Linked DNA regions of Thiorhodovibrio winogradskyi. The main gene of each other region encodes a partner of the protein of the gene in region 2 in a complex. Links are inferred from orthologs where the notes say so. Each region holds a gene or a part of one and is shown on either strand. Other genes may lie near its edges.

The links.
Region 1: the proteins of Thiowin_RS12960 (region 2) and accD are in contact, whole or in part, in a solved structure (PDB 8UXZ), measured with the Escherichia coli proteins. The link is inferred for Thiorhodovibrio winogradskyi from one-to-one orthologs.

What each region holds. Positions count from the first base shown.
Region 1 is NZ_CP121472.1:2,095,843-2,098,776, forward strand. It holds accD (acetyl-CoA carboxylase, carboxyltransferase subunit beta), read left to right. Parts: upstream 1-1,004; coding sequence 1,005-1,865; downstream 1,866-2,934. Other genes in the region: trpB (tryptophan synthase subunit beta), read left to right, coding at 1-143; trpA (tryptophan synthase subunit alpha), read left to right, coding at 140-946; folC (bifunctional tetrahydrofolate synthase/dihydrofolate synthase), read left to right, coding at 1,907-2,934.
Region 2 is NZ_CP121472.1:2,863,082-2,870,609, forward strand. The notes cover bases 2,331-5,153. They hold Thiowin_RS12960 (acetyl-CoA carboxylase carboxyltransferase subunit alpha), read right to left. Parts: upstream 4,309-5,153; coding sequence 3,352-4,308; downstream 2,331-3,351. Other genes in these bases: tilS (tRNA lysidine(34) synthetase TilS), read right to left, coding at 2,331-3,389; ppc (phosphoenolpyruvate carboxylase), read left to right, coding at 4,492-5,153. Also shown: Thiowin_RS12940 (RNA-binding domain-containing protein), read right to left, coding at 1-178; thioredoxin TrxC, read right to left, coding at 519-953; trxA (thioredoxin), read left to right, coding at 1,063-1,926; more of tilS, read right to left, coding at 1,920-2,330; more of ppc, read left to right, coding at 5,154-7,335; Thiowin_RS12970 (phosphoglycerate mutase), read right to left, coding at 7,332-7,528. UniProt on the Escherichia coli protein: Component of the acetyl coenzyme A carboxylase (ACC) complex. First, biotin carboxylase catalyzes the carboxylation of biotin on its carrier protein (BCCP) and then the CO(2) group is transferred by the carboxyltransferase to acetyl-CoA to form malonyl-CoA.

The sequences.
Region 1 (2,934 bases), 770 kb from region 2 along the record:
CGCTCGAGACCAGCCATGCCCTGGCCTATGCCGCTGAACTCGCCCCGCGCATGCGCTCGGATCAGACCATTGTGATTAATCTGTCCGGCCGTGGAGACAAGGACATGCACACAGTCGCTCAGCTCGACGGGATTTCGCTATGAGTCGCATTGCCGCACGTTTTGCCGCCTGCCGCGAACAGGGCCGCACGGCGCTCATCCCCTTCATCACCGCCGGCGATCCGACAGCCGAAATCACAGTGCTCTTGATGCACCGCTTGGTATCCAGCGGTGCGGACCTGATCGAACTGGGCGTGCCTTTTTCCGATCCCATCGCCGATGGGCCAGTCATCCAGCGTGCCACCGAGCGCGCTCTGGCCCGGGGGATGAGTCTGCGCGGGCTTCTGGAACTGGTGCGCGCTTTTCGCGCCCAAGACCCCGATACCCCCGTGGTGCTCATGGGCTATTTGAACCCCATCGAGGTGCTGGGCTATGCCGAATTTGCCGCCCAGGCGGCCGATGCCGGGGTTGACGGCGTGCTCATTGTCGACGTGCCGCCGGAAGAAGGCCATGATCTTGTCGAGGCGCTGAAATCCCAGGGGCTGGATCTGGTCTATCTGCTCGCACCCACCTCGGATGCCGGGCGGATTGAGCGAATTGGCGCCATCGCCTCGGGATTCGTCTACTATGTCTCGGTCAAGGGGGTGACGGGTGCCGGAAATCTCGACCTGGACGCGGTGACGGAGAAGCTGAGCCTGATTCGCTCGCGCATCGATTTGCCACTGGGCGTCGGCTTCGGGATCAAGGATGCCGAGACGGCCGCGAAAGTCGCCGGCATTGCCGATGCCGTGATCGTCGGCAGCGCCATCGTTGGCCGTATCGAGGCCTTGGTTGAACGCCCGGCCGAGATCCCTGACGCTGTGGGTGAATTCGTTGCCAGCTTGCGCCAGGCCATCGACAAGGTCTAAGGCTGGTGTGGAGTGCGGCAGATCGGGTGGTATTTGACATGAGCAACAGGATACAAGCGTGAGCTGGTTTGAAAAGCTGGTCCCCAGCCGGATAAAGATCGAGGCGAGCAACAAGCGTACAGTGCCCGAGGGGCTCTGGGCCAAGTGCCCGGGCTGCAGCGCGGTGCTCTATCGCGCCGAGCTGGAGCGCAATCTCGAAGTCTGCCCCAAGTGCGGGCACCACAACCGCATCAGCGCGCGGCGGCGGCTTGATGTCTTTCTTGACTCGGATGCGCGCGAGGAAATCGGCCAGGATCTTGAATCCACCGATCCGCTTAAGTTCAAGGACTTGAAAAAATACCGCGACCGGCTGTCGCAGGCGCAAAAACAAACCAACGAGAAAGAAGCCCTGGTGGTGATGCGCGGACGGCTCAAGCGAATGGCCTGCGTGGCCGCGGCCTTCGAGTTTCGCTTCATGGGTGGCTCAATGGGCTCGGTGGTTGGAGAGCGCTTTGTGCGTGGGGTCGAGGCCGCGATTGAAGACAACGCCGCCCTGGTGTGCTTTTCCGCCAGCGGTGGGGCGCGCATGCAGGAGTCGCTGTTTTCCCTGTTTCAGATGGCCAAGACCAGTGCCGCGCTCGGACGTCTGCGCGAGCGCAAACTGCCCTTCGTCTCGGTGATGACCGACCCTACCATGGGCGGCGTCTCGGCCAGCCTGGCCATGCTCGGCGATATCAATCTGGCCGAGCCGCGGGCTCTGATTGGCTTCGCCGGGCCGCGTGTGATTGAACAAACCGTGCGAGAGACCTTGCCCGAGGGCTTTCAGCAGAGCGAATTCCTGCTCGAACATGGCGCGCTTGATGCCATCATCGACCGTCGCGAGCATCGGGATCGCATCGGCGGCATGATCGCCATGCTGATGCGTCGTCCGCGTCCCTGAGCGCGGCGTCCAAGTACAAGAGTCCGAGCCCGCCGCTGCCCATGCGTTGGAACACCCTGGACGAATGGCTCGCCTGGCAGGAAGGACTGCATCCCCAGCGGATCGATCTGCGCCTGGAACGCTTGCAAGCCGTATGGCAAGCACTGGGTCCACCGCCATTGCATGGGCCGGTGATGACCGTCGGCGGCACCAACGGTAAGGGCTCCACTGTCACTTACCTTGATGCCTGCTGCCGTGCCGCCGGGCTGAAAACCGGCGTCTATACCTCGCCTCATCTGCTGCGCTACAACGAGCGGGTGCGCATTGATGGGCAAGAAGCATCCGACCAGGCACTGTGCCAAGCCTTCGCGCGCATCGACCTGGCGCGAGGGGAGATTTCGCTCACTTATTTCGAGTTTGGCACCTTGGCTGCCCTGGAGTTATTCAGCCGTGCCCGGGTTGAGCTCATTCTGCTCGAGGTCGGACTGGGTGGACGACTCGACGCGGTCAATTTGCTTGATGCCGACATTGCCCTGGTCACCAGCATTGGGCGTGACCACATGGCCTGGCTGGGCGAGGATCCGAACCAGATCGCCTTCGAGAAAGCGGGTATTTTCCGCTCGGGGCGACCAGCCATCATCGGCAGCCGCGAACCACCGCCACGCCTGCGTGGCCAGGCCGAGGCGGTGAATGCGCGGGTGTATCAACTGGGGCGGGAGTTTGACTGGCAACTGGCGGATAGTGGTAAGAGCGATCCGCCAACATGGCACTGGCGACATGCCGATGGAACGGAATTTTTGCATCTGCCGCTGCCGGCACTGACCGGGCGGGTGCAGCTGGATAACGCGTCCGCCGCGCTTTGCGCGCTGCATCTGCTTGCGCGTGAGCAGCAAACAGCCTGGAAGATGCAGGATGCGCACCTGCGTAGCGGGCTAAATGCGGCCAGATTGCCGGGACGTTTTCAGCGCATCCCGGGGGCACCATCATGGATTCTTGACGTTGCCCATAATCAGGATGCTGCCCGTGTGCTGGCAGACAATCTTCGCGAGTTGGAGGTGGCCGGGCAGGTTCATCTGGTGTTTGGAGTTGT
Region 2 (7,528 bases):
GTTGCAGACCGCTGACTCGACCGTTGTCCTCGACGCCGAGCAGAATGCGTCCGCCTTGTACATTCGCCAGGGCGACGATTTCTTTCGCCAGTTGCTCCGGGCGAATATCGTCACGCTTGAACTCAATGCCGGAATTCTCTCCGTTGGCGATGATTTCTTCGAGATCGCGTTTTAGCATAGCTTGTTGAACAACTCAGAGAATGCCAGCACGCTATTTTCGCGCGAGAACTGGTCTCGCGCGAAAACTGGCTTTCCGCGAGCGCCCTCCCCCGCTCGGTGAGCGCGCGGACAAGCGCCGGATCCGCGCAAAGCCGGCGCACGGCGGTGACGATTTGCGCCGGCGTACGCTCATCGACCAGACACATCCTCATAGAGGTCCGCCATCGACACTTTGACATCGAGACTCGTCAGATCAATTAACTCTACGGCGGCGAAAGTATACAGCTCAAAATCGAGACCACGGCTTCAAACAGCACGGCAAGCCGCCGCCCCCACTTTTTCTATATTGTCCGCTCCCCTCAAAGCACTCCCCTGATCCAGCCTTCCAGCCCGCTCGCATCCATCGCACCGGATGTCCGGCCCAGCTCCCGGCCTTGGCGGAACACAATCATGGTGGGAATGCTCCGAATGCCAAAACGCATGGCCAGGCGCTGGTCTTTTTCTGTATTCACCTTGGCCAGACGCGCTTGGGGCTCGAGTTGCCGCGCCGCTTGAGCAAAGGCTGGCGCCATCATTTTGCAGGGGCCGCACCAGGGCGCCCAGAAATCGACCACTAGCGGGATGCCAGCGCGCGAGGCATGGCGATCGAAGGTTTTTTCCGTGAGTTCCAGGGGGCGGCCCGTGAAGAGCTTGTCGTGACATTTGCCGCACTTGGCCTCCATTAGCGGTCGACTGGCCGGGACGCGGTTGACCGCATCGCAGTGGGGACAAACCAGATGGATTGCATCGGACATCAGAAGACTCCTGTTAAACCTGACTTGATTCTCAGGTCAAGGATGACCAAACTTCAGGGTTGATGGCAATGTTGTTTGCAACTTTCGCACGTTTTTGAGAAAGACTTCCATGGCTGACTCACCTCATGTTATCGCGGTCACCACTGAGACCTTTCAGTCGGTGGTGCTTGATGGATCCCTCCAGCGTCCAGTGCTGGTTGACTTCTGGGCGGACTGGTGCGCGCCCTGCCGGCAGCTGATGCCCTTGCTCGCCAAGTTAGCGCAAGAATATGGCGGCCAGTTCCTGCTTGCCAAGGTCGATACCGAGGCCGAACAGGCACTGGCGATGCAATTTGGCATCCGCAGCCTACCAACGGTGCAATTGTTCAAGGACGGTCGGGTCATTGACCAGTTCATGGGCGCCTTGCCGGAAGGACAAGTGCGCGAATTCCTCGAACGTCATCTCCCCAACGAGGGCGACAAGCGCATCGCCACTGCTCGCGCGCTCATGGTCAAAGAGGAATTCGACGCCGCCGAGGCCAAGCTGGCCGAGGCCGAACAACTTGGCGCCGGCGAACAGCAGCTGTTTGTCCCGCGCGCCGAGCTGCTTGCGGCCCGTGGCGATCTGAGCGCGCTGGAGGCGGCGCTTGAGCACACCCCTATCGAGCTGGTCGACCATCCGGACGTCAAATCCCTACATGCGCGCTTACTGTTCGCCCGCGCACTGACCGGGGCGCCAGACCTCGGCAGGCTCGAGCAGGAGATCGCCGCCGACTCGGATAACAGCCAGGCCAGATATCAACTTGCCGCGCGGCTTTTCATGAGCGGCAAGCAGGAGGCCGCCTTCGAGCATCTGCTCACCCTGATGCAAAAGGACCGCGGCTATGGCGAGGATGCCGCGCGCAAGGCCATTCTGATGGGCTTCGAGCTGCTCGGCCAGGATCACCCACTGGTCACCAAAACCCGCGGTCGGCTCTCGCGACTGCTTTACTGACCTGCGACACCAGTACCCGGCGGGGGCTTCTCGGCGTCTGCCGCGAAACGTCCGGCATCGCCGATGATGTCTGTTAGTCCGGCGCTCACTCCGAGCGCGTGCAGCCAACGCAAGGCTGGTAAGCGGGCATCACAGAGCGCCACTCCAGCCACGGCCACAAGCTGCTCGCCGGCAAAGACCAGAGGCACATAGGGCCGCAGCCAAGACGGAACGCCACACTGCTGAAACAGCGCCTTGAGCGATCTGCTGGGGCCATCCGGTCGGGGCCGACATCTGAGTCCATGAAGGCCAAAGTGCACATGGAGGGAGTCCTCATTCAGCCGGGTTGCCCCCCTGAGTGGCGGCAGGCTGAGCTCGCCAAAACGCCCGCCCAGATGCAAGCATTGTCCGGCAGGCCACTCGATGCCGATCGTCGGCGGTGCAGGCAGTGGTTCCAGCGCGAAGAGATCATCGCGATAACGGCGCAGCTCGCAACCTGACCAAGCCACCAGTGGACTGGCGTCGGCGCGCGCGGCAAGCAGGCTGTGGCTAATCTGCTCAAGCCGACGCTGATTGGGCATACGAAAGCCCCGCTGCGCCAGCCAGTGGCGCAAGACCGCGTGTCGGCGATCGCGAGGTATGGACAGCAAAGCGTTGACAGAAAGCCTGCCTGGGTCACTGGACTCCACCTTGACCAGCCAGTCAGCACTGGCGGTCTCGATCAACTCGGCGGCTTCGGCACAATGGCGAGCGGTCCGCGCCAGGGTTCCGGAAGCCGCTGGCCAACGCTCGCGCAGTAGCGGAAAAACCATCTGGCGCAAATAGTTACGATCAAATGCCGTGTTCCTGTTGCTGGGATCTTCAATCCACCCCAAGCCATGCGCGCTGGCGTAGGCGGCGATCTGCGCCCCGGTGCAATGCAGCCAGGGACGCACGGCCAACCCCGCACCCAAGACGCGAGCACGAGGCATGCCGGCCAGTCCCTTCACACCCGCTCCGCGCAACAAGGCCAGCAGCAGGGTCTCGGCCTGATCGTCCTGGTGCTGTGCAAGCCACAGTTGATCACCGGGTGCGAGCAGTTGCCGCCAGAGCGACCAGCGTGCCTCGCGTGCGGCTTCTTCTGGACTCTGACCAGGTTGCGGAGCGGCATCGACAGCCCGCACCCGAATCGGCACCGCCAACTCGGCACAGTAGGCGCGGCAGTGGGCCGCCCAGTGGGCAGAATCGGCATGCAGGCCATGATCGATATGCACGGCGCCGAGCACCGGGCGCTCGGCGGGCGGAAGTATATTGACTAGCTGGACGACGGCATGCAGCAGCGCCGTGGAATCGCGCCCACCGCTGAAGGCAATCCACAGCCGCGTCGCGCGTTGGCCCTCCAGGCTCAGCCGCAGCGCATCCCGCAGGGGGCCGGCCGCCTTGGAATCGGGATCGCGCCTGGACGTCTCAGGCCTTGAAACGCCCGAACCCGCGCAAGCGTTCATAGCGCAGGGCCTGAAGTTGACCAGGGTCGAGTGCGTCGAGCTCCTCGAGCGCGGCAATCAGCGTGGCCTTGAGGGTGGCGGTCATGGTCTCGGTATCGCGATGGGCGCCGCCGAGCGGCTCGGGCACCACTTCGTCGATCAGCCCCAGCTCATTGAGCTTATCGGAGGTAATGGCCATGGCCTCGGCCGCGAGCTGGGCTTTCTCGGCGCTTTTCCACAGGATGGACGCGCAGCCCTCGGGGGAGATGACCGAGTAGGTGCTAAATTGCAGCATCAGCAGGCGATCGGCCACGCCGATGGCCAAAGCCCCGCCCGAGCCTCCCTCGCCAGTCACGGTCGCGACAATGGGCACCGAAAGGGCGGCCATTTCCTGCAGATTACGCGCGATGGCCTCGCTCTGGCCGCGTTCCTCGGCGCCCACGCCAGGGTAGGCGCCCGGCGTGTCGATAAAGGTGAGAATGGGCAGGCCAAAGCGCTGAGCCATGTGCATCAGTCGCAATGCCTTGCGGTAGCCCTCGGGCCGGGGCATGCCAAAGTTGCGGGCGATCTTTTCTTTGGTGTCGCGGCCTTTTTGATGGCCGATCAGCATCACCGGGCGCCCGTCGAGGCGCGCCAAACCGCCGACAATGGCTTTGTCGTCAGCAAAGGCGCGGTCGCCGTGCAGCTCCTCGAAGTCCTCGAAGATGCGAGTGGCGTAATCGAGTAGATAAGGCCGCAGTGGATGACGCGAGAGCTGGGAGATCTGCCAGGGCGTGAGCGAGGCAAAAATCTGCTCGGTCAGCTCGCGCTTTTTGGTCTCGAGATGCTCGATCTCCTCGGCGATGTTGATTTCATTATCATCACCGACGTGGCGCAGCTCTTCGATCTTGGCGGCAAGCTCGGCGACCGGTTGTTCGAATTCGAGGAAGTTAAGGTCCATAGGCTGCCAATTCTACTCGAAATCGGGGCGCTTCCAACAGCCCCCAATGCGCATTTGTCTTCAGCTCAGCATGCGAAATCACTGACCAGCCAAGGCAGACGCGCAAGTTTTTGTCACTCCATCATGTCCGGGGTAGTATGCGCCCACTCATTGACAAAAGTTCAGACCGAAAGGAGCATTGCCTTGACGCTGCCTGAACTCAGGACGCACCCCGAGCCTGCGCCCGAAATAACATCAACGACGCCGACCGAGGCCGTCCTCGGCGTCGACCGCGACATTGAACTCTTCGCCAGCCTGCTCGGCGAGGTGCTGCGCGAGCACAGCCGCAAGCGGGTGCTGGTGATCGTCGAGCGCCTGCGCGAGGGTTTCCTGGCGTTGCGAGCCGAGGATGATCCCAAGCTGCGCGGCAAGCTGATGAAGCGCATCGACGGGCTCGACCCGCAGACGCTCTCCGAGGTCATCCGCGCCTATACCATTTATTTTAGCCTGCTCAACATCGCCGAGGAGGTCAATGGCTATCTGCAACGCCGCTCCCTGGTGAGTGCCGGCGGTCGGTTGTGGCCAGGGTCATTCGACCACAGCCTGCGCCAATTTGCCGAGGACGGCATCAGCGCCGGGCAGCTGCAAAGCCTGCTTGAGCATCTGGCCTATAGTCCCGTCTTCACCGCACACCCGACCGAGGCCAAACGCCGCACCACGCTTGAGATCCAGCGACGGATTTTTCTGCTCGCGCTCGATTTGCATCGCCAGAGACTCAACCAGGAAGAGCAGCAGGATCTGTTGGGGCAGATTCTGAACGAAATTCAAATTCTGTGGAAAACAGACGAGGTGCGGGTACACAAGCCCAAGGTGACGGACGAAGTGCGGCAGGGATTGTATTTCTTCCGCGAATCGCTCTTTGGCACCGTGCCCCAAGTCTACCGCAATCTCGAGCGTGCTGCCCGCCGCGTCTACGGCGCCGACTCCGAGGTGCGGGTGCCAAGTTTCATGCGCTTCGGCTCCTGGATAGGCGGCGACCGTGATGGCAACCCTTTCGTGCGTCCGGAAACCACGGAACTTGCCGTGCGCATGCACTGCGAACTGGCACTGACCGAATACATTGCCCGCGTCACCGATCTAAGCCGGCGCCTGAGCCATTCCAGCGCCCTGAGCGAACCCTCGCCGCGTTTTCTTGACAGCCTGGACGATGACGAAGACTACTGGCTTGACACCATGAGCCAAAGTCAACGTCGCTATGTACATGAGCCCTATCGACGCAAACTGGTGATCGTCGGCCATCGGTTGGAGGCGGATCTCAAGCGGGTACGCGCACGCATTCATGGCGAGGAGATAGACCTGCCCGAGGGCTACACCGATGCGCGCGCATTCCTAAGTGATCTTTACCTCATTCGCGATTCCCTGATCAGCCAGGGCGATGCCAATGCCGCCGAGGGGCGGCTGAAGGATCTGATCCGGCTGGTGGAGACCTTCGGCTTCCACCTGATGCAGCTCGACATCCGCCAGGAGTCCAACCGACATACCCAGGCGGTCATGGAACTGTTCGCCCGTCAGCCGGGCGCACCCCTGTATGAAGCCTTCAGCGAAGAACAGAAACTCATCGCACTCGGCGAGGCCATCGCCCATCCCCATCCTTTCGTCATTGACAAGGGCACCCTGACCGCCGAGACGCGCGAGACACTGGAGGTGTTTGAAGTGGTCGCGCGCATGCGCGCCGAGGTCGGCCGCGACACCTTCGGCGCCTATGTGATTTCCATGACCCACAGCGCCAGCCATGTGATGGAGGTCATGCTGCTCGCACGCCTGGCCGGCCTGGCTGGCAAGACACCCAACGGCTGGTTCTGCGATCTCATCGTCGCCCCGCTGTTCGAGACCATCGACGATCTCCAGCGCATCGACCGCGTCATGGGCAGGCTCTTTGACGATCCGACCTACAGCGCCCTGCTCAAGGCCTCGGGCAATCTGCAGGAGGTCATGCTTGGCTACTCGGACTCCTGCAAGGACGGTGGCATTCTGTCCTCGGCCTGGCAGCTCTATGAGGCACAGGAAAAAATCATTCACCTGGCCGATGAGCGCGGCATTATGTGCCGGCTGTTCCATGGCCGCGGTGGCACCATCGGTCGCGGCGGCGGCCCAACGCACGAGGCCATACTCTCCCAGCCATCCGATACCGTGCATGGACAGATCAAATTCACCGAGCAGGGCGAGGTGCTCTCCTACCGCTATGCCAATCCTGAAACGGCGCTTTATGAATTGACGGTCGGCATCAGCGGCCTGATCAAAGCCAGCCGCTGCCTGGTCGAGCCCATCCCCGAGGTACGCAAGGATTATCTTGGGATCATGGCCGAGATCGCCGATCATGGCGAGCAATTCTATCGCGATCTCGTAGCCGGCACGCCCGGGTTTCTGGACTACTTCTACGAGGCCACCCCGCTCGATGCCATCGCGCTGCTCAATATCGGCTCGCGGCCATCGCATCGCAAGAAAGCCGACCGCTCGCTTGGCTCCATTCGCGCCATCCCCTGGGTGTTCGGCTGGGCCCAATCACGCCACACCCTTCCGGCTTGGTATGGCATCGGCTCGGCCATCGAGCGCTGGCGTGGCGGCGACCTGGAACGCCTGGCCAAGTTGCAAAAAATGTATCAAGAATGGCCCTTCTTCCGCGCCATGCTGAGCAACACCCAGATGTCCCTGTTCAAGGCCGAGATGCACATTGCGCACGAATACCTGCGCCTGGCCCAGGACCAGCCAGCCGCGGAGGGAATTTTCGCCCGCATTCAAGAAGAATATCAGCGTACCCTCACGCAGGTACTCAACATCGCCGGACTGCATGAACTGATGGAAGAAACGCCCGAACTTCAAACCTCGCTCTATCGCCGCAATGCCTACCTCGACCCGCTCAACCACGTGCAGATTGCGCTGCTTGAGCGCTATCGCGGCGAAGACACCCAAGAAGAGCGCGAACAATGGCTCGACCCGTTGCTGCGTTCCATCAACGCGATTGCGGCAGGGATGCGCAATACCGGCTAGCGCCCATGCACGGCGGCACGGGCTACCGCCAGGCCGCCCGTGCGTCGCCAGCCAAGCCGCTTGCCAAACCAATCACCCAGACGCCCCATCCACCCGACCTTCCGTATCCACCTGGCGCCGCTGCCATCGTGCAAATGCACGGACCATTTCGGGCGCGTTCGCCCCCCTGGCTGGTCCAGCACCCAAGCCAGGA